One region of the Vreelandella titanicae genome, then DNA from elsewhere that is predicted to be linked to it. Evidence: riboswitches for the same ligand, from Rfam matches in the RefSeq annotation. Region 1 holds a riboswitch; each other region holds the start of a gene.
What was found. A riboswitch is a leader RNA that binds a small molecule or an ion and turns the genes downstream of it on or off. The one in region 1 is predicted to bind thiamine pyrophosphate.

Region 2: linked by a shared signal. The riboswitch ahead of tenA (thiaminase II) and the one ahead of HZS52_RS12115 (sodium:solute symporter family transporter) in region 1 are both predicted to bind thiamine pyrophosphate.
Region 3: linked by a shared signal. The riboswitch ahead of thiM (hydroxyethylthiazole kinase) and the one ahead of HZS52_RS12115 (sodium:solute symporter family transporter) in region 1 are both predicted to bind thiamine pyrophosphate.
Region 4: linked by a shared signal. The riboswitch ahead of HZS52_RS19740 (NUDIX hydrolase) and the one ahead of HZS52_RS12115 (sodium:solute symporter family transporter) in region 1 are both predicted to bind thiamine pyrophosphate.

What each region holds. Positions count from the first base shown of each region.
Region 1 is NZ_CP059082.1:2,644,668-2,652,085, reverse strand. Features, by position in the region: gene HZS52_RS12135 (proline racemase family protein) at 1-666, opposite strand, end outside; gene HZS52_RS12130 (alcohol dehydrogenase catalytic domain-containing protein) at 678-1,856, opposite strand; gene HZS52_RS12125 (NnrU family protein) at 1,902-2,480, opposite strand; gene corA (magnesium/cobalt transporter CorA) at 2,645-3,613, opposite strand; gene HZS52_RS12115 (sodium:solute symporter family transporter) at 3,585-4,997, opposite strand; TPP riboswitch at 4,987-5,092, opposite strand; gene HZS52_RS12110 (peroxidase-related enzyme) at 5,217-5,798, opposite strand; gene HZS52_RS12105 (hypothetical protein) at 5,977-6,669, shown strand; gene HZS52_RS12100 (CoA-acylating methylmalonate-semialdehyde dehydrogenase) at 6,758-7,418, opposite strand, start outside.
Region 2 is NZ_CP059082.1:4,919,197-4,926,614, reverse strand. Features, by position in the region: gene thiC (phosphomethylpyrimidine synthase ThiC) at 239-2,143, opposite strand; gene tenA (thiaminase II) at 2,175-2,858, opposite strand; TPP riboswitch at 2,947-3,109, opposite strand; gene HZS52_RS22775 (NAD(P)-dependent oxidoreductase) at 3,323-4,279, shown strand; gene HZS52_RS22770 (class II aldolase/adducin family protein) at 4,333-5,100, shown strand; gene HZS52_RS22765 (ABC transporter permease) at 5,254-6,087, opposite strand; gene HZS52_RS22760 (ABC transporter permease) at 6,097-6,816, opposite strand; gene HZS52_RS22755 (transporter substrate-binding domain-containing protein) at 6,883-7,418, opposite strand, start outside.
Region 3 is NZ_CP059082.1:680,764-688,181, reverse strand. Features, by position in the region: gene HZS52_RS03280 (DoxX family protein) at 32-457, opposite strand; gene HZS52_RS03275 (LysR family transcriptional regulator) at 536-1,456, opposite strand; gene thiE (thiamine phosphate synthase) at 1,453-2,085, opposite strand; gene thiM (hydroxyethylthiazole kinase) at 2,075-2,884, opposite strand; TPP riboswitch at 2,908-3,006, opposite strand; gene HZS52_RS03260 (hypothetical protein) at 3,061-3,405, opposite strand; gene gloA (lactoylglutathione lyase) at 3,650-4,186, shown strand; gene HZS52_RS03250 (DUF6164 family protein) at 4,196-4,564, shown strand; gene HZS52_RS03245 (cupin domain-containing protein) at 4,561-5,226, opposite strand; gene ampC (class C beta-lactamase) at 5,418-6,590, opposite strand; gene HZS52_RS03235 (LysR family transcriptional regulator) at 6,740-7,418, shown strand, end outside.
Region 4 is NZ_CP059082.1:4,265,858-4,273,275, reverse strand. Features, by position in the region: gene HZS52_RS19760 (App1 family protein) at 1-793, shown strand, start outside; gene HZS52_RS19755 (zinc metallopeptidase) at 878-1,552, shown strand; gene HZS52_RS19750 (class I SAM-dependent methyltransferase) at 1,702-2,436, opposite strand; gene HZS52_RS19745 (thymidylate synthase) at 2,480-3,451, opposite strand; gene HZS52_RS19740 (NUDIX hydrolase) at 3,515-4,078, opposite strand; TPP riboswitch at 4,136-4,239, opposite strand; gene cmoB (tRNA 5-methoxyuridine(34)/uridine 5-oxyacetic acid(34) synthase CmoB) at 4,286-5,365, opposite strand; gene cmoA (carboxy-S-adenosyl-L-methionine synthase CmoA) at 5,368-6,111, opposite strand; gene pgi (glucose-6-phosphate isomerase) at 6,271-7,418, shown strand, end outside.

The sequences.
Region 1 (7,418 bases):
AGGCCCCACATCGCCCAGAGTGTAGTGAGAAAAGCCCCGCTGCGCTTTTATTGCCTCAACAATTTTGTAGGCACACTCTGAAAGTGCGCGCTCCTCATCACGCACCAACTTAAAGCCCAGCTCGGTTGCATCGACCAAGGCGTAAAAGCCACCGCTATAGGCGATCGAATAGGTGACTTCGCCAATCCCCGGCACTTGAATCGTATCGCGATAGGTATCGATATAGCTGGGAAGGCCGCCACAAGTAACCGACTCCACCACACCGTTATGCACCTTCGCTTCGATTTGCACTAGCCCCGCCGGCGCTTCAAGCTTAAAGCGCTGTATGCCTTCCTGCTTGGGCACAATGCCGCTCTCCAGCACGGCCGTGGCGGTACACAGCGTGTTGGAGCCAGAGTAAATAGGGTACCCCATCACTTCCATAATGATGTAACCCGCCACCGCCTCAGGGTGAGTGGCCGGCACCAACAAGTCGACCGACATTTCCGGGATGCCGTAGGGCTCTTCGAGCAGCAGGCGGCGCAAACCGTCGGCGTCATCACGCAGGTACTCCATCTGCTCGCGAACGGTGGCGCCAGGCAGAACATCAATCCCCCCTGTGACGATACGGCTAACGTCACCACCGGCATGAGTGTCCATTAGCTGGATGGTATGAAGGTTATGCACTAGCGGCGCTCCTAAACGGCAGAAGAAGGATTTTCAAGGGCGAACGGCGCACCGTGAGATGCCCACTGAGCATCGGGAACAAGCACAATTTTGCCCAGATAATTGCTACCCCGGTTAACAAAATAGCACTCGGCGGCATGCAGGTCAGAAAGCTTAAAAGCGGCGTGAAGTACCGGCTTTAATTCCCCACTGCGAATCCACGCCACCAGTTGTTCGGCCTCTTCGCGGGTGCCATGGGAAACGCCAAATATCTGTACTTGGTAAAGGTACACGCGGGTCCACATCATTTCGCTAAGGTTGCCACCGCTGGCACCAGCAATGGAGAGACGGGGGTAGCTCTTACGCCCCTGCATATCGACAATCATGGTGTCAATAAACAGGTTGGTCATCTCACCGCCGACTAAGTCCATCACCGCATCGATTGGTTTGCCGCCAGTGGTTTCCAGCACCCGGTCAACAAACGTCGGTAGGTCGCCACGATCAATGACCGCTTCTGCGCCTAGTGCTTTGAGCGCCTCGGCTTTATCTAACTGGCTAACGGCATACGGAACCGCTCCCACAATACGGCAGAGCTGAATGAGCGCGGTGCCCACACCGCCACTAGCACCACTGACCAGCACACGCTCGCCAGCACTCACCTTGGCGGCAGTCATCATGTGGTAAGCCGTTTGATAAGAGCACATGCCCATTGAGGCCAATTCAGCGTCGTGAAGCTCGGGGTTGGGCACGTGATAAAACTGATCAGCAGGCACAGCGATATACTCAGCAAAGCCGCCGTCGGCTCCATGGCCATAGTAATCCGGGGTTAGATTAATATCACGGCGTTCATCGGCGTAAATATTAAAATCCAGCAAACCTCGCTGACCAATGCGCTCAGCGTCAACGCCCTCTCCCACCGCCACTATGCGGCCAGCGACGTCGGCGCCTTGAATACGCGGGAAAGTTAAGGTTGGCGTACCTCCCATGGCAAAGGACGTGACATCGCCTTTGTCCTTGGTAGGGTACAGCCCTTCACGCGCTTTGCGATCCGTGTTGTTCTTCGCCGTGGCGGTCACCTGCACCAGCACTTCGCCCGCCTTGGGCTGCGGCGTGGCGACATCCTGATGGTATTCCAGCTTTTCGATACCGCCATGTCCGATCAAAAGCATAGCAGCCATTGTGGTGGGCACCGTGTGTGTTGTCTCGGCCATGGAGTGACTCCTAGGTTGGGCTAACGTCAAACTGCTAAAAATAGATTAGCTAAAAACAGGGACGCCAATCAGTACTGTGTGCAAGTAAAAGGCAAACACCACATACGCTACCAAGCCGACGAGTACGGTAACAATGGTGGCCATTTTATGGGTGCTGACGGGCGCGGGCGGTGCAAGACGGCCACGTTTTTTGGCGGCTTTGAACGCCAGGATAGCCCAGATAAGAAAGGCAGCAAAAAAGATAATATCACCCAAGCGACCGTTGGCCAGCAGGTGAGCAAAAGCCCAGACTTTCACCGCCAGCATCATCGGATGGCCAAGTTTGGCCTTAATCGCGTTATGCGGAATGTATGCCGCCACCAGCATAATAAAGGCCGGCACCATCAGCAGCGCCACCGCATGGCGCATTCCCATTGGCGGGTACCAGATATAGATGGGATCAAGGCGCATCTGGCCAAAACCGTATATAGCAATGGCCAGGCCAACGATGGATACCGCCGAATAGGCGACTTTCCAAGTGGTTTCGCCATGTTTCGCAATCTGCTGCTGACGCCAGTTTTCAGCAAAGATACGTACAGAGTGGCTGCCTAAAAAAATCAGCAGCCCGATAATCATAATCGTCATGGAACAACTCCCAGTGAAAACCCTAGTCGACGGCTTTATGCCTTATAGTCTTGGTCGCTGGAGAGGATGCCACACTCAGCCACCGACCACCTATGCATGGGTCAACTTTTTGTTTCCTGGAGTCGTTCTATGGGGAGACTAAACCCCGTCCTTAAAACCTGTCCTTAAAACCAATGCTTGCGCTTAAATAGCCAAATCATGACACCCGCAATACCCAACATGGCTCCCCAGACAAAAAAGTAGCCATACTGATAACGCAGCTCGGGCATATTTTCGAAGTTCATACCGTAAATCCCGGCAATAAACGTGAGCGGCACAAAAATCGCGGTAATCACCGTGAGCACCCGCATGGTGATATTTAGCTGGTGGGAGGAAATAGAGATATAGCCATCGATTAGGTCACCGCAAATGTCGTAGTACATTTGGGTCAATGTGTAGAGGCGTTCGAAGCGATCCGCTACATCGTTGATGGCGTGCAGGGTTTCGCTCTCTTCCCGCGGTAAATGCTCATAGTCATAAGCGGTGAGTTCTTGGGTAATCCCCTGGTGGTAGCTAAAGATGCGGCGCATTTTAACCAGCCGGGAACGGTAAGTGATGATCTTGCGCATTAGCACATCATTACCATTTTCCAGCAGCTCGTCTTCCAGATCGCTTAACGCCGTTTCGAACTCAAGCAGGCTATCGATATAAAAGCCCGCAGAAATATACATCACCCGCAGCGCGACATGTTCCGGCGAATGGGCCAGCAAGGCTTTACCGTGCTCGTTGAATAGCCGTTCTATGGAGAGCGCTTGGCCGGGGTGGAGGGTGACCAGAAATCGCTCCCCCACAAAGAAACAGACCTGTTGAGGCAGATAGTTTAGTTCGGCATCAAAGGAGGAGATGCCACGATAAATAATCAAGGTGTGATTATCAAACTCTTCAATTTTTGGCGGATGGCGCTCTTTGTGGGCATCTTGAATCGCCATGGGGTGAAACTCAAACGCCTCTAAAATCGCCCGCTCGCTTTGTTGGGACTCGCCCTGCATATCGATCCAGATATGGCTGCCAGGCGTCGCCTGCCAGACAGCCAACAGGCTTTCATCCCCCTCGTGGGTCTCACCTTCAGGGGTAGTCAGAAGAGTTCGAATCATGGATGTCCTTGCGAATAGCTAGCGTTAAGTAGGCTAACAGCACACTCACCAGCGTTGAGGCGATTAACGCCCCGACGAATGGCCCCAAGGTAGGGACACTGCCCGGAAAACTGGCGGCCACCATCCCGGCGACCAAGCTTCCTTGGCTTAACCACCCTGGGAGAATGGCACCCAGCAGCCCCGCGATGCCACCTACAATGGCGGCCAGTGGCGTCATTCGTTGCCACAGGCCCAACAGCACAGGTACCACAATGGCAGCACACAGCAGGTCGGCAATCAAAAACAGACGCAGTACTGACAACCCCTGCAAGGCAATTAATACCACCGGTACCATTACTACCACTGTCACCCAGCGGGCAGCCACCAGTGATACGCCCTGCTGCTCGCTGCGCGCGACCACCAACGAGGCAATACCATTTTGCAGCGTATCAACGCTGGAGGCCACCAAGGTCACCGCTAATACCAAGGCGGGTAGCGTCAGCCAAACAGGAGCATCACTTAACAGGGCAAAAAATGGCATCGGCGGCTCGCCTAATGGCACACCACTCATCGCGGCCAATACACCCAGACCACCAATCACCATGACGACGACTACCGTCATTGCGCCACCTAACCATGCCCCGCGCCCCAGGCTTTGATCGTCTTGAGCGGCCCACACGCGCTGCCAATAGCCTTGATGGAAGAGATTGGCCGCGGTAACCGCGATCACTAGCGTTAACGCTACGCTGAGCGCACTGGTGATGGGAATGGCAGGAAGCGCAGCCTCGTTGGGAATAGTGGGAAGCCGCCATAGGGCCATGCCACCGACCACACACAGCAGTACCAGTAACAACCACGCCTGCCAACGGTCAGTGGCAAGGCTGGCCCGTAGACCACCTGCCGCAGTATAGATGAGCGTGGTAAGCGCCACGCCAATAATCACCAGTGCGGGGGGCACATCGGAAAGCAGCGCGGTAATGGCGCCAATAGCGGTTAGCTCGGCAGCTAAAAAGCACGCCATATAGGCGATTGATACCAGCGTTACCCAGCGCCTTACACCAGGGCCATAGCACGCTTCGGCAAACTCGGCGATGCTGCGCCCCTCGGGCAGCGCCCGGCGAATCTTCGGCCCATACAGCCCCAAGACGATAAACGGCAGCGCAGAGCCTAATGCATAGCCTGCCAGGGCCAGCGGGCCAACAAAGGCGCCGATTTCAGGAGGAGCAAAGAGAATCCATGCGCCCATGCCGGAGGCAAGGAAGGAGAGCCCCAGGGTAGATGCCGTTTGCGAGTTACGGGCGGTGACATAGTCATCAAGTGGGCCATTCACCCAGCGAGCCCGGAGGCCTAAGTAAGCAAAGCAGCACAGCGCCGCACCAAGCACGGCTAACGTTAGGTAAAGCATGTCGCACTTCCTCCGCCGGTACGAACCGGATCAGGTTCCAGGGTCTGCGTAGCCGCATCTCAGCCCTTTTATGCAGGGCTCCCCTGGCGACAGTGAATGTAGGTGTTTTGCTAAGCGCTTTTTCTAAGTACGTTTTTGGGTACTGTTCGAAGCGCTGTCTCAAGAACTATTCTCAATCAAAATCATAGCTTAGTAAAGTTAAGGTGCGCTGGTCGCCTCTTAGCGAGGCACTCGCCCCATCAGGTAGAACTCCTCATTGGGTGGCGTACCTGCCAGGGTAACCAACCGATTCGACAAGCCAAAAAACGCCGCGATCGCGCCTATATCCCAGCAATCCTCTTGACTAAAGCCTACTTCCAGCAGGCGGGCAAGCCATTCATCAGTCATTTCACCCACATCGATGGCACAGTGCATGGCGAAATCGAGCATCACCCGGTGGCGCTCGCTAATCGGCGCCACCCGATGGTTGATCGCCACTTGGTCAGCGAGTAGCGGGTCTTTACTGTAAATGCGCACCAGTGCCCCGTGAGCAACCACACAATATAGGCAGCGATTACGTGCGCTGGTAGCCACTACAATCATCTCTTTTTCGGCTTTGGTGAGGGTATCTGATTCGCGCTCCATCAACGCATCGTGATAGGCAAAAAAAGCACGAAATTCAGCAGGGCGATGGGCCAACATCAGAAAGACATTGGGCACAAAACCCGCTTTACCCTGAACGGTCAAAATGGTACTGCGAATATCGTCAGGCAGGTCATCCAATGTTTCAGGCACGTTAAAACGACTTAATGATGAAGACATGCTCACCTCTTTCTTGTTAAGTTTAGCCATCTCATAAAAACGGCTTAGCGGTTGTGTAACAAAAAGCTGAATTAAGAGGCTTTTATTCAGCCGCCCTACTCGCCATACTGAAGATTCGTTCTGTGACAAAAAAACATGCGCTACTCTTAATAAACAGTTCGTTCAAAGGGACACTGTCATGAGCCATAACGAAGCCAAGGAACATACCCCCGGTCGTCTAAACGAGCTGTTTACTGACCCTTACCGAGCATTTGAAAATGATACCGATGAGCGTCAGCTGCACATTCGTATAATGCTACATATGCTGCTTGCCCGCCCAATGACACGGGGTCAAATGACACTTCGCGTCATTCATGGCTGGGAAAATGGCGGCTGTGAGCCCGAAGACCTCCAGCATGTCGACTATACTCTTGATGGCGTTCCTGACTTTAAGCGCGCTGTACAAGATTTTGAACACGCTTCTAAGCACAACACGCCGTTACCTGCCGACAACAGCGCCATTCTTGCCGCCCCGCTTGCCAATGCAATTGCAGACGCCGAAGCCGAAGGGCAAGACCTTACCAACGATATTCGCGAGACCCCTGCGCGCTGGCCAGCCTTTGAGGGTGGTTTGGCACTATATACGCTGTTTAAAATGTACCATCGGCTGATTTATGGCGAAGATGACACCTACCGCTGCACGCAGTGTGTAACTCCGCTGGGAATGCGCGAAATACATGAGTTTCACCTTGAAGAGGGTGAGTTTGCTCTGCTCGTCCCCCCCGCTGAACACTTTATGGGTAAGGAGTCGCTGTTAGTATTGCATGAAAGCCAGCTCGGCCCCATTGAACAGCTGCTTGAAGAGAGCCTTCCGCTGTTTGACAACTTTTAAGCCAGCCACCTGGCTTGATCTGCCAAGCGGTTAACCGACCTCGTTAGCAACTGGCCCCGCTTAAGCGGAGCCAGTTAGCGCCACTTTTTTAACCCAGCGAAATCGTGCTATTAATACCGCTGGAAACATTCTCGGGTTCAAACCAACGTGCCGTTACGGTTTTTGTTTGTGTCCAGAATGCAATCGCCTGCTTACCATTGGGCCCTAAATCGCCCAGCTTTGAAGCCCTTGACCCGGTGAAACTAAAGTAAGCGACCGGTACGGGGATTGGCACGTTAATACCAATTTGTCCAACATCGATATCGGTTTCAAACCGGCGCGCTACCCAGCCTGAGTTAGTAAAGATGGAGGTACCGTTGCCGTTGGGATTGGCATTGATAAAGGCAATCGCCTCATCCAGGGTTTCAACACTGACCACACACAGCACGGGGCCAAAAATCTCTTCGCGATAAATGGTCATATCGGCGGTTACATCGGCAAACAGGGTCGGCCCCACGAAGTTACCGTTGGGGTAACCCTCTACCTGAACCTTGCGACCATCAACCATCAGTTTGGCGCCCTCTTTCTCCCCTGCATCGATTAAACGTAGTACACGATCACGGGCAGCAGGTGACACCAGCGGGCCCAAGTCCGCATCAAGCTGAGTGCCTGGGCCTACTTTCATTGCTCGCGCCGCATCTACTATATCGCTTAGCCACTCGCGTGCCTCGCCGACAAGCACCACTACCGAGTTCGCCATGCAGCGTTGG
Region 2 (7,418 bases), 2.3 Mb from region 1:
GAATCGGTTCTTTGAATGGTGTTGGTTTTAAATAAAACGCTATGAACAGAGCGCTGCGCAAATGAGAATCATACACGAGCAATGTATAATTAATCTACTTGGACGGTAATTACTTTTAAATACTCTTAGAGCAAATTCAGTGGCTGGCCTGTGGCGATTAGATATTAATGTGACCCTTGAGTTTTGCTAAGACTCAAGGGCCACATATAGTCACAATGCTGTTCAGTAAGTCGCTATTTTAAACTTCCTGATACAGCTCACTGCCTTTGTTGCGAAACTTCTCTGCCTGCTCTTCCATGCCTTTCATCACCGCTTCCTGATCGCCGTTTAGACCATGTTCGTTGGCATAGTCACGTACTTCCTGGCTGATCTTCATGGAGCAGAACTTTGGTCCGCACATGGAGCAGAAATGTGCCACCTTGGCGGAGTCTTTGGGCAGGGTTTCGTCGTGGTACTCCCGAGCAGTATCCGGGTCTAGCCCCAGGTTGAACTGGTCTTCCCAGCGGAACTCGAAGCGTGCCTTAGAGAGTGCATTATCCCGCCGCTGCGCTGCCGGGTGGCCCTTGGCGAGATCCGCCGCGTGGGCAGCAATCTTGTAGGTAATGATGCCGGTTTTGACGTCGTCTTTATTGGGCAGGCCCAGGTGCTCTTTGGGGGTGACGTAGCAGAGCATGGCGCAGCCAAACCAGCCGATCATCGCCGCCCCAATGCCCGAGGTAATGTGGTCGTAGCCGGGGGCTATATCGGTTACCAGCGGGCCTAAGGTATAGAAGGGCGCTTCGTCGCAGTATTCCAACTGCTTATCCATGTTCTCTTTCACCAGGTGCATGGGCACGTGGCCGGGGCCTTCGATCATCACCTGCACATCGTGCTTCCAGGCAATATGGGTCAGCTCGCCCAAGGTTTTTAGCTCCGCCATCTGTGCTTCGTCATTGGCATCGGCCACTGAGCCAGGACGCAGGCCATCACCGAGGGAGAACGCCACATCGTACTGCTTGCAGATCTCGCAGATCTCCTCGAAGTGGGTGTACAAGAAGCTCTCCTGGTGATGGTACAAACACCATTTGGCCATGATCGAGCCGCCGCGGCTGACAATGCCGGTGACCCGCTTGGCGGTGAGCGGTACATAGCGCAGCAGTACGCCCGCGTGAATGGTGAAGTAGTCCACGCCCTGTTCGGCCTGCTCGATCAGCGTATCGCGGAAGACTTCCCAGGTGAGGTCTTCGGCCACGCCTTTGACCTTTTCCAGCGCCTGATAGATAGGCACTGTGCCAATCGGCACCGGAGAGTTGCGCAAAATCCACTCGCGGGTTTCGTGGATGTTCTGCCCAGTGGAGAGATCCATAATGGTGTCCGCACCCCAGCGGATGCCCCAGGTCATCTTATCCACCTCCTCTTCGATAGAAGAAGTCACCGCTGAGTTACCCAGATTACCGTTAATTTTGACCAGGAAATTACGGCCAATAATCATCGGCTCGCTTTCTGGGTGGTTGATGTTATTGGGAATAATCGCCCGCCCTCTGGCGACTTCATCACGCACAAACTCAGGGGTGATTTCTTCCGGCAGGCTGGCGCCAAAGCTCTGGCCTTTGTGCTGATGGCCCAGAATGCGCTCTACTTCAGCGGTACCTAGCGCTTGACGGCGCTGGTTTTCGCGCAAGGCGATAAACTCCATTTCCGGGGTGATAATGCCCTGGCGGGCGTAGTGCAGCTGGGTCACGTTCTTGCCCGGTTTTGCTCGGCGTGGTGTGCGGGTTAGATCAAAGCGCAGCTGGGCAAGCGTCGGGTCGTTGGCGCGGCGGTTGCCGTAATCAGACGTGGGGCCTGATAGAAATTCGGTATCGTCACGCTCTTCAATCCAGGCTCGGCGTAGTTCCGGCAGACCGCGGCGCAGGTCATTGTTAGCATCCGGATCGCTATAGGGGCCTGAAGTGTCGTACACCAGCAGTGGCGGGTTCTCTTCATCAATGCCGGTGGTTTTGGTCGGCGACAGTGAAATTTCCCGGAACGGCACACGGATATCCGGGCGCGAACCTTCGATATATACCTTACGTGAGCCGGGCAGCGGCGCAATGGCGGCGGCATCGACCTGGGCGGTTTCGGCTAAAAAGTGGCTGGTTTTGCTTGTTACGGTCTTAGTCATTACGGTTGTTTCCTTGTGTTGTTTTGCTGAATTAGTGGGTGAGGTCTTGGTCTATCAGCTCTAGGCCCATCTGCCAGAAGTCGATTTCCAGGCGGGTGGCGTCGCGGAAGATCTTGCTCAGTTCGGCAAAGCGGGCGGGGGTAATGTCGGCAAGGCGGATATTCAGCCATTCAAGCTCCGCCTGCATGGCGGCCTGAAACTCCTCGCCTTCGTACATGGCTATCCAGGCGTCGTAAGGGTTTTGCGCGCCGCGCAGGGTGGAAGGCTGGGCGTTTAGCCAGTTGGCGATTTCGCCGTAGCCCACCAGGCAGGGGGCCAACGCCACGTGCAAATCCAGCAGGTCGCCGCGGTTGCCGGTATCTAACACATAGCGGGTGTAGGCAAGCGTCGCTCTGGCTTCGGGAAGCTCCTCCAGTTCTTGCTCGGAAATCCCCCACTCCTGACAAAAGCCCACATGCAGGCCCAGCTCCACATCCACAATGGCTTTTAAGCCTTCATGGGCTTGGCGAAGATCGGCGAGGGTGGGGCTTTTGTAGGCAGCCAGCGCATAGGCGCGGGCGAAGTGAATCAAAAACAGGTAGTCCTGCTTTAAATAGTGGCGAAACGACGCTTCGGGCAGCGTGGCGGTGCCTAGCTGGCGCACAAAATCGTGCTCAATATAGGCGCGCCAATCTTTCTGGCAAGTGGTAGTGAGATCAGTAAAGCGGTAGCCCATGACTCCTCCGGTGGTAATGATCCGGAGGGCGGGCGAAAAAGATCGAGGGAGTGGCGCAGAAGGGCGGCGTGCGATCGTGAGAGAGCAGCCGTGGCCATCGCTTGATCCCTACGCCGGTACCCTCGCTGCGAACTTGTGTAAGTAGCAGCGCATTAGCCGGATCAGGTTCTGCGGGATCAGCGCTCGGCAGCATTAATTGCTACGCCCTGCGCCATCTCAGCCGGATTTCACCGGCACCCCGTCAAGCTGTTCGTTGGTGGAGTGTAGGAGGCGGGTGAGGGAGATGCAAGGGTGTATGACATGGAAAGTTATCGGGAAACAATTTATTAGCATCATTACAGCGATGAGAGTTTAGGTGCTGTAATGGCGTTTCATGGCATCGGTACGTGAATTATTATACAGTTGAGTAACAAGTGGCTGTTTTACAGCCACTGCTATTTCGAATGTGAACCGTAGGAAGTTGCATGACCAACACGAACTCGATTTTAGGCGTCTATCTCAGTGATTCGCTCGACCTTGATGCCATTTATGGTAACGCCTTGCGCGATGAAGCGAGTGATGTCGTCCTGCGCCATCCCCATGAGATCGATAACCCCGAAGATGTGCGTTTTGCGATCTGCTGGTTGCCCAATGACGAGGCTTTCGAGAGCTATCCTAATCTTGAGCTGGCGATGTCTATCGGTGCCGGTGTTGATGCCCTGCTGGCGCATCCTGGCCTGAGCGATGAAGTACATATCGCCCGGGTGCGGGATCCACATCAGGCCGACTTGATGGCGGGTTTTGCCGCGCATGAGGTGCTCCATCGTGAGCGTGAGTTCACCACCCTGGAGCAAAATGCTGCCAAGGCGCATTGGGCGCCATTGACGATGCGCGCGCCAGCATCAAGAAAGGTGGCGGTGCTGGGACACGGCACCATGGGGCGCGCCGTGGTGAAAGCGGTGGCCGCGCTTGGCTTTTCTATACACGTAGCCTGCCGCAGCGAGCCACAAGCCCCGGTTGAAGGCGTGACCTATCTGACAGGTGACGGGGCTGTCATGGCGGCAGCGGATGGCGCCGATTATCTGATCAATGTGCTGCCACTGACGGCTACCACTGAAAACGTGCTTAACAAGGCGCTGTTCGCGAAGCTCGCCAAAGACGCTTGGTTGGTGCAGATCGGTCGGGGTGAGCACTTGGTCGAGTACGATCTTCTCCTAGCGCTCGAACACGGCCATTTGGGTGGGGCGAGCCTGGATGTGTTCCGTGCAGAGCCGCTGCCTGCGGATCATCCCTTCTGGCAGCATGAGTGCCTACGCATCACGCCACACATTGCTAGTGATTCGTTGCCAGAGGTGGTCGCAGGGCAGGTTGTCGACACCGCCCGCGCCCTTCGCGATGGGCAGCCGCTTGCCATGGGCGTTGATCGGGCGCGCGGTTACTGACGTAAACGCTAAACACGTTGCATGACAATCACTTTGCTGCAAAGGAACACCTGATGAGTCTCGATAAGCCTCAACGCACCACGAAGAGCAACGCCGAACAAGAAACCCGCATCGCGCTGGCAGCCTGCTATCGTCTGGCCGCCCACTATCGCATGACGGATCTGATCTACACCCATATTACCGCGCGGGTGCCTGGTGAGAAGGGACGTTTCCTGATCAACCCTTACGGTTGGCGTTGGGAGGAGATTACGGCTTCTTCGCTGGTGAAGATTGACGTTGATGGCCATAAGATTGATAACAGCCCAGAACAAGTGAATCCGGCTGGTTTCACCATCCATTCCGCGATTCATACTGCTAGCCACCATGCGGCCTGGGTGATGCATACTCACACGCGCGCTGGCGTGGCGGTGTCGTCGCTGGAGTCGGGCCTTGAAACACGGCTTAACCAGATTGCGCTGCAGTTTCACGAACGGGTGTCTTACCACGATTATGAAGGCATTGCCCTGGACCTGGCTGAGCGTGAGCGAATAGTGGCAAGCCTTGGCGACAACCCGGCATTGGTGTTGCGTAACCATGGCCTGCTGACGACCGGTGCGTCGGCTGCAGAGATGTTCAACAATATGTTTTATCTTGAGCGTGCCTGTGAGCTACAGGTGGCGGCGCAGTCTACTGGCCAGCCCTTACGGCTGGTGCCAGAAGAGGTGGCGCGCCACGTGGCGCGCCAATACGACCAGACTATTCATGAAGACGGCGATCTTGAACTCGAATGGGCCGCGCACCTGCGCACGCTTGAGGCGCTGGATCCAAGCTATAAAGACTAAATCGGCGCGGTTGCCAGCACGGCAAGCAAGCCAGTATCAGAACTATACGAATATCTACACAAGCAAAAGGGGGCCACTGGACGGCCCCTTTTTGGTTGTGCCACGTCCTGAATTAGCGTTGACAAACGTGATGCTCGCACAGGCCCGTGACCATTAGTGTTGTGGTACGCGGTTTTCCAGCCAGCGCAGCCCAACGATCAAGACGCCGCTCAGGCAGAGGTAGACGGCGACCAGGAAGAGTAACGGTTCGTAAGTCAGGTAAGTGGTCTGGCGCACTTGGGTGATTACGGCATACAAGTCCATCACGGTGATGGTGGCAACAAGCGGTGTGGATTTCAGTTGCAGGATGATCTCGCCCGTCAGCGTTGGTAGAGCACGATGAACAGCACGCGGAAACCAGACACGGCTAAAAACCTTGCGACGCGACATGCCGAAAGCCTTGGCGGCTTCCAGCTCGCCATGCGGTACACCGGCAAAGGCACCGCGCATAACCTCACCCTGATAGGCGGCAAATGACACCGTGAGGGCAATAAAACCATAGGGCCAAGCCTGGCGCAGGTAGTCCCAGGCCCAGGAGTCGCGGATTTCCGGGAACTGGCCGAACAGCGCTCCCAGCCCGAAATAGAACAGCCATAGCTGCAGTAGCAGTGGCGTGCCACGGATGACGGTGCAGAAGCCGGTGGCTAGCCATCGCAGCGGCCACGCTCCTTTGACTTGCGCAAGCCCTAAAGGCAAAGCAATCAGAAAGCCCACCACCACGCTGGATACCAGCATGATCAAAGTCATCTGCAGGCCTTCCCAGAGCTTGGGCAAGTAGCGGGGTAGCCAGCTCCAGTCCATCAGTTGAATCGCGGCCACCAGACCGACGATGAATATCAAAAGCAGGATAATACGGTGAGGCTCAAATAGGCCCGGCAGTTTGGTTAACGTGGGCGTTCGCGACGGTCGGGTAAGCGACGCCAGAGTTTGAGGGTCAGACACAGGCATTCCTTGAGTTCAGCGTGTGGAGACAAGACCACGCCGTGCGTAGCGTTCGAAGCGGCGCAAGGCCACGTTTGATATCAGCGTTAGCGCCAGATACAGCACGCCCGCGGCCAGAAAGAACATAATGTAATGCTGCGTAGCGCCAGCGGCCTGCCGGGTGACCAGTGTGAGCTCGCTGAAGCCGATGACGGCAAGCAGGGCGGTGTCTTTAGTGGCAATCATCCACAGGTTGGCCATGCCGGGCAGGGCATGTGGTGTCATTGCTGGCAGCGTGACCCGACGGAGCACCTGGGCGGGCGACATGCCAAAGGCGTGGGCCGCCTCGGTCTGCCCGCGGGGGACGGCGAGAATGGCCCCGCGAAAGACTTCGGTCGCATAGCCGCCCTGTACCAAGCCTATTACCAGAATCCCGGCGGTCAGGCCGTCGATATCGACGCTGTCAAACCCCATGGCGGTTGAAGCACGGCTTAAAAGATCGCTGCCGACATAGTAGAACAGCAGCATCAGCACCAATTCGGGCACGGCACGAATGACCACAGTGTAGATTTCAAACAGGTCGCGAACGACCTTATTGCCGTACAGTTTGCCAGCGGCACCTGCGATGCCGATCAGGATACCCAGCAAATAGCCACCCGCCGCCAGCTGGATCGAGCGCATGAACCCGACGAGCAGCACCTTGCCCCAGCCGGGAGGCTCATAGGCCAACAAGCTTAAATCGAAGACAGTCGTCATAGTGGCTTGTCCTTGTGAAATTGGAAAGCAAAGGCCGCCTGGGTGGGCGGCCTTTGCTGATGGGGATTAGCTGCCGTAGATATCAAAGTCGAAGTAAGGGGCGCTAATTTCTTCATAGGTGCTATCGGCGCGCATCGCGTCGATAGCTGAATTGACCCGTTCGCGAAGTTCGGTATCACTCTGGCGCAGGCCTACTCCCATGCCTTCGCTCATGAGTTCAGGGTCGCTGGCCACCTCGCCGCGGTATTCGCAGCAGGATTGGCCAGTCTCAGAGTTGATAAAGGTCTGTACCGCCAGGGTGTCGGCGACGATGGCATCAATACGGCCAGCGACCAGATCCTGTAGCTCTTCGTTGAGGGTTTGATAGACATTCAGGTTGGCGCTATCTGCGAAATGCTTGCGTGCATACTGCTCTTGGTTGGTGCCCGACTGAATGCCCAGGTAGGCGCCTTCCAGGCCTTCGGGAGTAGGCTCTATGTCAGTGGACTTGCGCGCCAGGATGCCGGTGGGGCTGGAGTAATACTTATTCGAGAAGGCGATTTGTTCGGCACGTTCAGGGGTGATCGACATTGAACCGATGATCATGTCAATCTTGCCGGTTT
Region 3 (7,418 bases), 2.0 Mb from region 1:
TGGCAATAGGGTTAGGCGATAGTTTTAGGTGTTAGGCGAATCGGTTACTTAGCACCCAGCGGCCGCTGCCCAGGCCCGCTTGCACGATTAACGCCAGCGTCCAGAACACCGGGAATTCCCAACCGCCGCCGGCATTTGAGAACATCCAGCCGTTGCCAAGATGCACCCAAGCAGCGCCGAGCAGTACCGGCACCAGTGCCAGGCTCACCCAGCGGGTGTAAACACCCAGAATCAGGGCGGCTCCACCGCCTACTTCGGCAGCAATGGTCAGGTAGGCCAGAAACCCTGGTAAACCCAGTGATTCAAAATAGCCGACGGTGCCCGGTAGGGTAAATACAAACACCTTGAGCAAACCGTGAGCAAGGGCCATCACACCCAGTGCGACGCGCAGTAGCGAGATGGCCTGGGGTTGTAAAGAGTGCTGTAGAGAGGGGGCAGAGTGAGTATGCGTTGTCATCGTAGTAGCTTCCATCGAGTGGTTGATGACGCTACTTTACAGCCGGATAAGATCGAGATAATCAGCGTATTTTGCACATCACTGTTGCGTAATGGGCGACAATCCAATGTTCTGCTCCCAAACTGGCGGATCGCCCCACGCCTCGGTGAGCAGGTCGATGAAGCGCTCCACCTTGGCGGGCAGGTAGCGCCGGGCGGGGTAGAGGGCATGAACATCGAGCCGTACCGCTGGCTCATTGGTCAAGATGGGCACTAAACGCCCGCTGGCGATACTCTCTGTGACCAGAAAGCTGGGCTGCTGAGCGATGCCCAGGCCAGCTTCCGCGGCGTGGGTGAGTACATCGCCGTTATTGCTTTCCAGTGGGCCATTGACCGTCAATGACTGCGTGGCAATCTTCCAGTCAGCGCTCTGTTGGCCGCTGCGGTAGCGTAGGCAGTGGTGCTTGGCAAGGGCTTGAACGCTGTCGGGTTCACCGTGGTTGGCAAGATATTCAGGCGATGCGCAAAACAGTAGACGGCACCGCGTCAGTCGGCGCGCCACCAGGCTGGAGTCAGGCAGGCTGCCGATACGGATCGCTACGTCGTAACCCTCTTCAAGCAGGTCGACACGGCGGTCGTTCAAATCCAGGCGCACCTCTAGCGCGGGGTGGGTGTGCATAAACTGGGCGACGAGCGGCGCTAGGTAGCGGGTACCAAAGCTCATCGGCCCATTAACGCGCAGCCGTCCACGCACATCGCTGGTACCTTGGCCCACCTCGGCGGCGGCCTCATCGAGCGCTTGCAGTATCCCTTGGGCGCGGACTAGATAGCGTTCTCCGGCCTCAGTGAGATGTAGTCGTCGCGTGGTGCGTTGTATCAGTCGCGCGCCCAATGTCTCTTCCAGTGCCATGACCTGGCGGGATACGCGAGTGCGGGAAATATCCAGCGCTTCAGCAGCGCGGGTATAGCTACTCAACTCGGCTACCCGCACAAAAGCGACGATATGCTCTAACTGATTCATGACGCCGAATCGGCTTGGAAAATCTGAAAAGCGCGCGCTGCCTGGTAAGGGTCGGGCTGGCCACAAATGGCCGATATCACCGCTAAACCGTTCGCTCCCGCGCGCTGTACGCTAATCGCATGATCCGCTTTCAGCCCACCAATGGCCACGCTGGGCAGTGGGCACGCCTTGACCAGCGCCGCTAAACCGCCAAAGCCGATGGGCTGGGCGTGATCTTGTTTGCTCTCGGTGGCAAACACGGGACCAATCCCGACATAATCGAGTAGCTCAAACGGAGAGACTTGCAGCTGGGCGATAGTATTGATCGACAGGCCGATAATCGCTTGCTCACCTAGTACCCGGCGCGCTTGCTGAACGGCTGCGTCGCTCTGACCGACATGCAGGCCATCTGCCTGGCTTTCTAGTGCCACCTGCAAACGGTCGTTAATGATCAGCGGGATACCGGTGCCCGCCAGAAGCGCTTTTAACCGTTTGGCTTGGGCAATCATCTGTTCGTCGCTGGCATGCTTGTCACGCAACTGCACGATGGTGACACCGCCTTTTACCGCTGCCTCAACCGTCTGTTCCAAACCATGCTCTTGGCAGAGCGTGGCATCGGTGACCAAGTAGAGCGATAGATCAAGCGGCATGGATTGCCTCCAGTTGGGCATAAGTAGTGAGGTCGTCAGGGGTGAGTTGATACAGCGCATCCAGCAGTGCCACTTGAAAGCTACCAGGCCCGTTGGCGTGGCTGCCCGCACGCTCTCCTGTGACCGCAAAGCAGGCCAGCGCGGCTGCCGTTGCACCCAGTGGGGCGTCGCGGTTGGCAGCCACAAATCCCGCCACTAGCGCGCTCAGCCCACAGCCAAGCGTTGTTACACGGGGCATCAAAGGATGGCCACCGTTAATGCGGTAGTGCTGTGTGCCGTCCGTCACCCAGTCGCTTTCACCGGTCATCGCGACAATACAGCCGTGTTTTTGCGCTAATGCTATTGCAGCGTCCACGGCTTGGTCGGTGGCGGCTGTGGCGTCCACGCCGCGGCCTTGGCTAGCTAAACCGTTAAGGGCAAGAATTTCAGACGCATTGCCACGAATCACGCTGGGTTTAGCGGCCAGCAGCTTCGCGCACAGCGTTTGGCGATAGCGCGTGGCGCCAACGGCGACGGGATCTAATACCCAGGGAATGGCATGCTGATCGGCAGTCGCTGTGGCGGTGAGCATAGCGTCAGCCCAGTGGGCAGAGATCGTACCGATATTAATCGACAGCCCCGCGGAGATAGCCGTGAATTCAGCCACTTCTTCAGGCGCATGCAGCATGGCGGGCGACGCGCCGGTGGCTAACAGCAGGTTGGCAGTGCTGTTCATGGCCACATAGTTGGTCATGCAGTGAACCAGCGGTGTCACTGAGCGCAGCGTCTCAAGGTAATCGCCAAGCGGGCGTAGGGTCATAGCATCCTCCCGGCAGGGAGGTGGTAAGCGTTACCACGACTCCCTACGCCGGTGTTATCCGGTTCAGGTTCAAAGGGTGCTTCTCAGCCCAACCGTAACGGAGGGCGCCCCTGTCGAAGGATTACTATCCTTGCCTGAAGTAGCCCTGTAAAGCCCCGGATGCGGACGATAGCAATCTAACGAAACGAAATACGCGTACCGTAGGTAAGCATTTCATCAGGTGTCATCGCTTTACCCTCGACCCCAATCATCTCGTCACCACACTGGTCGGCGAAGGTTAGCACGCCGTGGGTCAAGCCCAGTTGGCCCAGGGTATCGCGGATTTCGCCCGTGCCCAGAAAAGTACTGACGTGGCCCTTGTTATCGCTCAGCTCAGACACGCCGTTAGCATGGTGAAAACGCACTTTGTAGATTCCATCCATCGACTCGACTTCAACAATCGGCGAAAAACCGTTGTGAAGCGCATTGGAAAGCTGTTTTAGCGTCAGGTGGTCACCCAGCGTCATATCGATCGCACTCATGGAAAACTCCTGTGGACGCCTCAAAGGTGGGGCATCACTCATGTTGCGGGAACTGCTTTTTGTAAAGCTTATGAAGAATAAGTGTAGGGTTTTTGTTTAGTATTGCCAGTGCGCTTATCGGTACCTCGATACGACACTGCCTACGTGCTTGTAAGGGCTGTTATTATGGCCATAAAGCCCCCATGGTAAGCGGTACGTGAAGCTCAATGGATTCAATGATCAACATCAGCGATAGGAGAGCAAAATGAGTTTTCAAGGCGAGCAGCATCCCGGCGTCGTGGCTACGCCGCCCCAAACTCAAGGGTTTCGTTTAAACCACACCATGCTGCGGGTGAAAGACCCTGAGCAGGCATTGGCGTTCTACTCAAAAGTGTTTGGTATGCAGGTGATGCGGCGGCTGGATTTCGAAGAGATGCAGTTCTCGCTCTACTTCCTGGCCAACCTGGAACCCAGCGACAGCGTTCCGGACGATGCGCAAGCGCGTACCGCCTGGACGTTTAGCCAGAAAGGGCTGCTGGAGCTGACCCACAACTGGGGGACTGAAGACCAGGAAGATTTCGCCTATCACGATGGCAATGCCGAACCCCAGGGCTTTGGGCATATCTGCTTCAACGTACCGGATTTGGCAGCGGCCCAGGCGTGGTTCGACGAGCATGACGTCACCTTCGTCAAACGCTCCGATCAGGGCAAGATGAAAGATGTTATCTTCGTTAAAGACCCGGACGGCTACTGGATCGAAGTGATTCAGGCAGACCTGATGGTGGGGAAGAGCGACTCTTGAGGCACGCCAATGGCTAAACTACTGTTCCGGCTGCGCCATGTGACCGACGAAGAGGCCATGGAGGTGCGTGACCTGCTCGCTGCCCATGGCTTTGATACCTATGAAACCCAGGCGGGCTTTTTCCGCCTGGGCGTTGACGCGATTTGGCTGCGCAATCCACATCAGCACGACGCTGCCATCGCGGCGTTAGAGGCCTACCAGGCGGAGCGCCTTGAGCGCGCCCAACGCGAGCACCAGGCGGCGGTTGAGCGGGGTGACGCGGAGACGCTGTGGCGTCGTTTGGCCGCTCACCCGGTGCAGGTCGTGTTAGTACTGCTAGCAGTGGGGCTTATTGCCGCCCTTACGCTGCTGCCGTTCCTGGGTATGTCGCGAAGCTAAGCGGCTGGCAGATGGCCGCGTTTGAGGTACATCATGACGCCATCATCACCGGCGGTAAGTGCCGGAGCAGAACCGCTGGGGTAGCGGCACCAGGTGCCTGCCGTGTAACTCTGTTCGCTATCGCTCAGTGTGCCTTCCAGAATCAAAAACTCCAGCCCGCCCAGCAGCGTGGGGTAGGTAATGGAGGTGCCCGCCGACCAGCGCTCCAGGCTGGTGCGCTCCTGCTTGTAGGTGTGCAGCATTTTATAGGCAATGCGCGGGCGTCGATCAGGCTGCCAGGGCAGCCGATGCGCTGGCACTGCCAACTGTAGCGTGTCGTTGGGGTCAAACTGGTGCAGTTTGACAAATATCAGCGCGCCTTCCTCGCCAATTTGCGGGGTATGGCCGGTGCCAATGGGGTTTCTTAAGTAGCTGCCCGCCGCGTAGCGCCCATGCTCATCGGCGAACACGCCTTCCAATACCAGAATCTCTTCGCCGCCGCCGTGGGTATGCCGCTCAAACTTTGTATTGGGGGCGTAGCGCACAAGGCTGGTAGCGCGAGCAACTTCATCACCAATCCGGTCAAACATCATGCGCTCTACCCCCGCGCTGGGGGAATCGACCCACTGATACTCTTCCGGGGTAACACAGGCAAAGTGGCTAAAATCGGCGTTTAGACGCATGGGAAAGGGCTCTTCGCAGTGAAGGTAAGTGACGGGGGAGGGTGCTAGTCTCCTTATCGACAGCAAAAAATGCAACTTTCGGTTGTTTGATCTTCGTTATATCGCCATAAAAAACACCCCAACCATTGGATGAATATCCAACGATTAGGGTGCAGTTCACGAAGGCGGCATCAGGTTGTCTGGCTGCTTGCTTAGGGGGTTTCAGTCAGCTTGGTAAGAATATGGTGTGCAGCTTCGATGCGCGCCTGATTGGGGTAGTTGCGGTTAGCCAGCAGCACAATGCCGATTTGCTCGCTGGGTACAAAAGCCACGTAGCCGCCAAAGCCGTTGGTAGCGCCGGTTTTGTTATAGAGCGCTTCCTGCCTGGGGGCTAGCGGTGGGGTTAAGCGGTTGGCGGGGTTGGGCTGCAAAATCATCTCAAGCGAGTTGCCTGCCAGCAACTGATTGAGCGCCACCGGGTAGGCATAGCTTTCCCACCCCAATCCTTGGGTCATATTGCCGACCTCAAAGTACCCCGTGCGCGTAGCGGCCAAGGCTTGGCTTAGTGGCTCATTAAGCTCGGCACCACTCATATTGGCTTCCACCAGCGTTAGTACGTCTGCGGCAGTCGATTTCAGTCCGTAGGCTTGGGCATCCAGCATGCCTGGGTTCACCCGAATGGGCTCATCCTCTTTAGAGTAACCGTAGGCATAGTTCGCCTGCTGCGCTTCAGGCACCTGAAAGTAGCTATGCTCAAGCCCTAGCGGGGCGAACAGCGACTCCTCCATCGCCATCTCGAAGGGCTGGTCAAGGCTTTGTGCAGCGAGATAACCGAACAGACCCAGGCTTGGATTGGAGTAGAGCCGGTGGCTGCCAGGGGAGGATTCAGGCTGCCACTGGCGGTAGTAGTCGATCATTGCCTCTTCGCTTTGAACCGACTCAGGGAACTGCAGCGGCAGCTCGCCCGCCGTGTAGGTTCCCAGTTCCAGCAGCGTGATCTCATCGAAGGCGCTGCCTTCAAGCTCAGGCAGGTAGCGGCTGGCCGGGTCGGAAAGCGAGAGGGCGCCACTAGTCTGGGCATAGCCAGCGAGTGCAGCCGTGAAAATCTTGCTGACAGAGCCGAGTTCGAACAGCGTCTCATCGGTGACTGGAATCCCCGCTTCTTGATTGGCGAGGCCATAATTAAAGTAGTGCTGTTGGCCGTTGAGGCTAAGCGCGACCGCCATGCCGGGGATACGGTGTTCGGCCATCAAAAGCGCGATAGTATCGTTCACCAGGGCCTCAATGTCGGCGCTTTCAGGCGTGCCGGAGGCCCAAGCAGAGCCGTTGAGTAGAAGCGAACCTGTCATGATAAGGCCGCAGTTTGCTGCTAACATCTTACGCATACCAAAATCCTGTTGTGAATAATGCCGAGAGAGGGCGGAGAGTTATTTCCAGTCGCAAAGCCCGTGACAGTGGTTAACTTACGGCGCGCTGCGGCAATTCACAAACAGCGATATTTTGCATAAGCCATTAGAAAAATTTGGGGGTCAAGGTGGTGCGTCCCTACCTGCCGTTGAAGGCGCTGCGCGCGTTTGAGGCGTCGGCCAGGCATTTAAGCTTTACCCGCGCGGCAGAAGAGCTTCATGTGACCCAAGCGGCGGTAAGCCATCAGGTTAAGCTGCTCGAAACGCTGTTGAAGGTGCCGCTGTTCAAGCGTTTGCCCAGGGGGCTAATGCTTACTCAGGAGGGCGAACTGCTGCTGCCGGTATTGAAGAGTTCATTCGACCAGATAGCCCACACGCTGGAGCGGGTGGGCGAGAGCAGCTATCGGGAGGTATTAAACGTCGGCGTGGTGGGGACTTTTGCCGTCGGCTGGTTGCTGCCGAGACTGGGAGACTTTCAGCGCCAGTACCCTTACGTCGATTTACGGCTCTCCACCCATAACAACCGCGCGGATATTGCCGGCGAAGGGCTGGATTTTGCGATCCGCTTTGGCACAGGGGCCTGGCACGGTACCGCGGCACAGCCGCTACTACCGGCGTCACTCTCGGTAATGTGCATACCCGATATCGCCGCGCGGCTGAACACCCCAGCCGATGTGCTGGGGGAAACCTGGCTGCGCTCTTATCGCGCCGATGAGTGGACAGAGTGGCTATTGGCGGCAGGGCTACCACGCAGCTTTCCGATGACCAACAGCATTGTGTTTGACTCTTCCATCGCCATGGTGGAAG
Region 4 (7,418 bases), 1.6 Mb from region 1:
CTTACCGATTAGTCACACCCTGCCCATTGATGTCTCCTGGCACCGCGCCGATATTTTAGTGCATTGCTCGGGGCAGGCGCCGGTACGTACTCACGTAGAAGTTTATGTACCTCCGTCAGAGGCGGATTTGCTGATCATCAGTGATATTGATGACACCGTTATGTTTACCGGGGTGGCGGAAAAGCTCAAAATGCTTTATCGCTTATTTGTTAAAAAACCTCATCGCCGCACCGCTTTCCCCGGTGTTGCGCCGCTTTATCAAGCTTTACATCGTGGCGTTAGTGAGCGTGCCGAGCGGCCCATTTTGTATGTATCCCGTGGCCCTTGGGCGATATACGAAATGCTCGAAACCTTTTTTCAGATCAATCGCATCCCCGTTGGGCCGATTATCTTTTTACGCGAATGGGGCATCTCTTTGCGCAAGCCTTGGCCGCGCCGTGCAGAAGAGCATAAGCGCGAACTGATCGACCGTATGTTGACGCTTTATAATGATATGCCGTGTATTCTCATTGGCGATAGCGGTCAACACGATCCAGAAGTGTATACCGAGATAGTGAAAGCCTACCCAGATCGGATTAAAGCGATTTATATTCGTCAAGTGGATAAAAACCCCAAGCGCGAGCAGGCGATCCAGCGGTTGCGGGATGAGTTGGCCGGCACCCAGTGTGATTTAGTGCTCGCCGCGGATAGCGTGCTGATTGCCGAACACGCCCACGCCCAGGGCGATATCTCTGCCCACGGCTTAGCAGCAGTACAGCGCGAAGTTGAGGAGCACCGCAACGATCCCGCATAACGCTGTTGCCAAGTCAGTCCCCATGGTAAAAGTACGCTACGAAGAAGTGTGTTTAACGACGGTTATTTGTAGATAGGAGCTGCCATGGTTGTTGTGCTGATCATTTTTGCGCTGGCAGTATTTGTGCTCCCCAATGTTTGGGCTAAGTGGGTGCTTAAACGCCATACCCGCGGTCGTGACGATTACCCGGGGACGGGTGCAGAGCTTGCCGATCACTTGCTGCGCCGACTGGGGATTGAGGGCGCAAGCGTTGAGCGCACTGAGTTCGGTGACCATTATGACCCTGAAACCTGCTGCGTACGTCTTTCTCCGGATAACTACGATGGGCGTTCGCTAACGGCCGTCACGGTGGCTGCCCATGAAGTAGGGCACGCCATTCAGCATCACCAGGGTTACGCGCCGCTACTGGCGCGTAGCCGCTTAGTCGGCGTTGCCCAAAAAGCTGAGAAACTCGGCGCTGTACTGATGATGGCTGCACCTTTTCTGTTTTTATTGACGCGTCTGCCGGGTGGTTTAGCCATTGTAATTGCCATGGCGGTGATCAGCTTTGGCACCGCGGCGCTGGTGCATTTTGTGACCCTGCCAGTTGAGTTTGATGCCAGCTTTAACCGGGCGCTGCCGCTCTTGAAAGAGTACGTCCCGCCTTACGATATGCCCGGTGCCCGGCACGTACTCACCGCCTGCGCGTTTACCTACGTGGCCGCCTCGCTGGCCAGTGTTATGAACCTGGGGCGCTGGCTGGTGATTTTGCGGCGGTGAGCGTGTATTGAAGCTGTGTTTTCAGTGCCACTAAGTGTCTATGCATAATTTTTCGTGCATTAAAGGTTATAAAAAAATCAGTAGCTTACTAGATATTTATACCTGATTTACTTTTTCATAGGCACTTAGTTAATACCTATTGTCTGTCTTTATTGCTTTGTGGCGCGCAGTAGAATATAGGGTTTTGTGTCCTGTAGAGTGCGGAATTCATTCGTATGAACTGGCAACTGCGAATTGTCAAATGGTAGATTACGTTCTGTGGTTAGTGAAAGCCCCGCTGCGGCGAATGTATTTCGATATGTGGATAAACCCCATTGTTTGTCGACAATCTCTAATGGTTGCTGCCTTCCCGGTATCGTGAGGTAGACTGGGCGATTATCTCCGTCTTGATAGGAAATACCATGCTCTCCATTGCGGTAGGTCGGATAATCGACTCCGGTGGTTTGAGGATGAGTGTCGAGGATGTAATAGGAGCCGCCAGGTTTAAGTACGCGCATTACTTCCGTAGTGATGCGTACTAGTTCACGTCTTTCGGGAATGTTAATAAACAGAAAACAACTAATGACAGCTTCAAAACTGTTATCAGGAAATGGCAAATTTGGACCATGGATTTGCTCAAAGCGAAGACGGTTAGTGCCTGCGGATATTGCTTTTTCAATCATTGTTGGAGAGATGTCAACACCGGTGACATAGTCGAATCCGTCGTCTCTTAATCTTCTGGACACTTTGCCGCTGCCACAGCCGTAGTCCAATACACTAATTCCCTTGCCATAAGAGCAGGTTAACTCCGCGATGAGTGGTTGATAGCCAAAAGCATTCTCCACCCAATCATCATAAGCGTCAAAAAGCTCGGCGATATTTTGTTCAGTCCAATTAGTATTCATAAAAATAAATCCCCTAATATTTGCTCATGTATGAATGCTTGTACTATCCCCAGCGATTAATAAGAAACGGTTGATAGTAGGGGTTAATTATCTCTAACGCCTTTTGAGGCAGCGCATTCCCTATCTTGATTTGGCGATAGATCCAGAACAACATCAGCACATCTCGCCAATACGTCGTTAGGTTAAGATTAGCCATATCATTAAACGTCAACAAGCCGCTACGGATCTCTGACTCATATTCCAATAGTTTGCGTATGGTAGTCGGGGAGGTGCCAATTGGCATTAAAGGTACTGTGCCTGGCTGGGGTATAGTTTCATTACTATTCAAAAGTTCAAGCGCACGCTCATGTGTGCTTTCATAGACGTGAATAGAACCAACTTGATGTGTGTAGTGACCGATTTTGCAGCCTATGCGGGCAGCAATATACTCTTGCAAGAAAGTAAAAGAGAAAATATCGTTCAGCATGCCAACGTAGGCATCATTTGCACGCATATAGCTGACCATGTTCAACTTTTCTTCGCGGAGTAGCAACTGAAGACCCAAGGTACATGAAACGTCGATATTGCGTCGATAAAGATCTTCTTCCGCACTAAATATTTGAAGGACAGCGCGCTTACTGTCGGGATCGTCATTTTTAAGGATATCAATCACTCGTTCGATTTGATCGAGCGTGTCTGCACCAAAGTTTTTAAGACGAGCTCCGTAACCAGTACCAGGTAAGCTTATACCATCTGGGCTGTAGCGTTGCATTGAAGGGGCGTACCAGGAAATAAATGCTAAGTCGTTTTTACCTGATAAATACCATAACGCTTCTGCATAATTAAAAACAATATTTTGTTTGCGTATTTTGCTTAGACAAAAACGATCAGGAGGATTGTCGAGTCGGATATTGAAGCCAATGAGTTCTCGCTCTTTATTTCCTCTAGGTGAGTTAACATATTCATATTCAAAGCAGATTTTATGCAGTGTATCTCTGTAGAGGCTGGTGAAATTCGTATAATGTTTGTGCATCATTATATTCATCTCTTTCGGTGGACAAAGAGGCGTATTTTGCTGATACGAATGATGGCGAGTAGTTTAAAAAGCTGAATTGGAGCTGTGAATCGCGTTTGATTTTTCTTTGACGATCAAACTGTGCAAATTAAAGGCTTTCACGACAGTATCTGCGACGTGATCAGCTAAGGCTTCATTGAAGTTGAGTTTTCCGTTTATAACTTTCGCCCAGCGGCAGTCCGCAGCATCATCACCAGGCCGTAGCTCGCCATCAACGTAGTGACATAAAAGGGCAACCAAGGCGAAGTGGTGGTGACTTCCCTCTGGGTCATATCCGATTACTTCTACTACATCAATTAACGGTCCTACCAATGCTGTGATACCGGTTTCCTCCATTAATTCGCGCTTTGCTGCACAATGTAGGCTTTCTCCCGGTTCCACTGATCCTCCGGGGAAGCCCCAAGTGCCCCGTTGAGGTTCTTTACTGCGTTGGACGAGGAGAACTTCATTATTACGCAGAGTTACGGCGATTGCTGCCAAGCGTGGCTTGGCAAGTACGGAGTTCAGGCGGTTTTTATCAGACGTGTTAAAAGGGGAGGTACTACTGAGCGTAGATGCGTTAGCGGGCGTTGAGTTACCTTGCGACACGATACACTCCTGCATTGAGATTCGGATAATACAGGCGTAGGTGTCAAAACAGATTCATATATGGTTTATGTCCGTTCCTACGCCGGTATCAGCCGGATCAGGTTCAAAGGGTTTGGATAACTCCATCTCAGCCTGAATAACAGGCACCCCTCGGAAAAGTTACTGTTACTATGAGTTTTAGTATAAGTCAATATTTGGGGGGGCAATTCAATGCGGCGGCTTGGCGGACGCCGGGGCGGTTTTGACACCTTCTTCGCACACTTGGCTAACGGCTAATTGGCCCGGCTTATTCGCCAAAATCACCGCCCGCCGCGGTGCAGGGTAGCCTTCAATGGTGCGGGTGCGGTCGTTGGGGTCGAGAAAATCAGCCAACGATTGGTAGGTCATCCACTCCGTCGAGCGCTGCTCGTCTAACGTGGTAACGGCTTCATCGACCACGCGCACGTTGGTAAAGCCGCAGCGCTCCAGCCAGTGGCAGAGAGCTTGAGAAGAGGGTAGGAAGTAGACGTTGGGCATGGCGGCGTAACGTTCGCCGGGCACAAATACGGTCTGCTCGTCGCCTTCGACTACCAATGTTTCCAGTACCAGCTCGCCGCCCGGCGCCAACGCGGCTTTTAGCTGCTGAAGATGTTCCAACGGGGCAGGGCGATGGTAGAGCACGCCCATGGAAAATACCGTATCGAAAAAGCCCAGATTCTCAGGCACATCTTCAATGCCCACGGGTAAAAACTGCGTTCTGCCGCCATCCGCATCACCCACAAAGTGGCGTACTGCCTGAAACTGCCAGTAGAAACGTGGCGAAGGGTCGATGATTAGCACAAAAGCAGCACCTGCCCCGGCCATCCGCCAAGCGTGGTAACCGCTGCCGCCACCCACATCGAGCACTTTGCGATATTTTAGCGGTGCCAGGTGTGGCGCCACTCTTTGCCACTTCCAGTCAGAGCGCCACTCGGTGTCGATATAAATGCCGCCTAGCTGAAAAGGGCCTTTACGCCACGGGGCAAGCTTTCTAAGCAGGTTAAAGCATTGGCGCTGCTGGCTATCGCTAAGATCAAGATCAACGCTGACGGTGTCGCTGTTTAAATCCACGCGCCGCTCAGCGGGCAGCGCCGGAAGCTTGGCCACGGCTTTTTCCCAGGCGGATAAATCGCCGTGGCGGTTACGGTCAAGCCCGTGAGCTAACTGCTCGGGTAGCTTCGCTAGCCAGGGCGTTAGCGAGGCATCCAGCGTGGCTTGATCTAAAAACGCCTGATAAATTGCGCGATGATCGTCGGGTAGTGGCGCCACCTTTAACCCTCCTTAAACGCAATCAGCGAGGCAAAGTTAAGGTACTGGAACCAGGTCATCGAACGTGGAAAACCTGCTTGTTTCAAACGACCATGAAGTGCATCGAGGGTATCCGGCACCAGTACGTTCTCAAGAGCGGTGCGCTTCTGGCTGATTTCCAGATCACTGTACCCATTGGCGCGCTTGAAATCGTGGTAGCGTTCTACCCGCCAGGCGTTGTCGCGCTCGTCGGCGTCGACGGTTTTCTCCGAGAGGATCAGCACGCCGCCGGGTTCCAGCGCTGCATAAAGCCGCGCCAGTAGTGCATCGCGGTCGGCGGCGGGTAGAAACTGTAGGGTAAAATTGAGAATGATCATGCCCGAAGACGCATACTCTAGGGTACGAATGTCGGCTTCTTCGACCTGCATAGCGTACGCTGGGCACTCGTCAGCAAAGGTTTGCCGAGCCTGGGCGACCATGGCGGGCGATAGGTCAACGCCCGTATAGCGAAAGGCGTCAGGCGCCAGCGCCCCTGCCAGCGCAAGGCCGGAAGCGCCCAGCGAACAGCCTAGATCATAGACATGGGCGCCATGGCGCAGGTGGCGCTGGGCAATTAAGCTCAACATGCCAAGAATTTGCCCGTAGCCGGGTACCGATCGGCGGATCATGTCAGGAAAGCAGGCGACCACCTTTTCGTCGAAAGAGAACCGCGCGACTCGGTCAAGGGGTGTCGAAAAGATAGCGTCACGGTAAGATGCATCACTCATGGGCAAGCCGGGATCATGGAAAAGGCGTGCTAGTTTACGCGCCCTTAATTGACTAGAACAGGCCTGTCTAGCACAGACTCACATAGAACAGCCCTGTTTAAGGTTATTAACCTGTTTAATGAACCCCGCTGCAAGGATCGACGCCACTGGAGAAGCTAAATGGCCTCAGCATCAAGCGCTACACCCGATACGTTACCGGCATGGCAGACGTTAAAGCATCACGCTGAAACGCTGCAGCATGTCCACTTGAAAACGCTGTTTGGCACCGAGCCTTCCCGCTGGGAAAGCTTTACTCGCCAGGTGGCGGGCTTGACGCTAGATCTTTCCAAGCAGCGCTGGGATGATGATACCCTCGAACATCTGTTTACGCTGGCTAGTGAAGCGGGCGTACCCTCTGCTATTGAAGCGCTGTTGAGCGGTAAGCGAGTGAACGTCAGCGAAAACCGCCCGGCGTTACATACGGCTCTGCGTTTACCCGCTGATGCGACGCTGGAGGTTGAGGGTGAGGATATTGTCGCTGCCGTACACGAAAGCCTTGCTCAAATGGAGCGCTTGGTCAGTCGGCTGCACGCAGGGCAGTGGCGTGGTGCCACCGGCAAGCCGATTCGGCATGTGGTTAACCTGGGCGTAGGCGGTTCAGATCTGGGCCCGTTAATGGTTACCCATGCGTTGGCAGATTTTCGGCCCAAAGATATTCATCCGGTTGAGGTGCATTTTGCCTCCACCATGGATGGCTCCCAGCTAGCGGACTATCTGAGCCGGTTGAATCCTGAAACTACTATCTTTGTGTTGTCATCCAAGTCGTTCACCACCATTGATACACTTTCCAACGCTAACACCGCACGGGAGTGGTTACTTAGCCGCTTGACCCAGCATGGTGCGACGCCGATTAGCGCTGAGTTGGTGGTGCGTCAGCACTTTATTGGTGTGTCGGCGAGCCCTGAGAAAATGACCGAGTGGGGCATTGCGGAGGATCACCAGTTAACCTTTTGGGAGTGGGTCGGCGGGCGCTACTCGCTGTGGGGCACCATTGGCTTGCCGATTGCGCTGGTGGTGGGGATGGCGAATTTCCGCGAGTTTTTAGCCGGTGCGCACGCCATGGATCGCCATTTTGCTGAGGCAGAAATGGCGGAGAACCTGCCCGTGCTGCTGGCGTTAGCGGGCATCTGGAATGTCAATTTCCTGGATATCCGCGCGCACTCCATTCTGCCCTACGATGGGCGCTTGGAGTATTTCGCCGCCTATCTTGAACAGCTTGAGATGGAGTCCAACGGCAAGTCGGTTACCCGTCAAGGCCAGCCGATTAA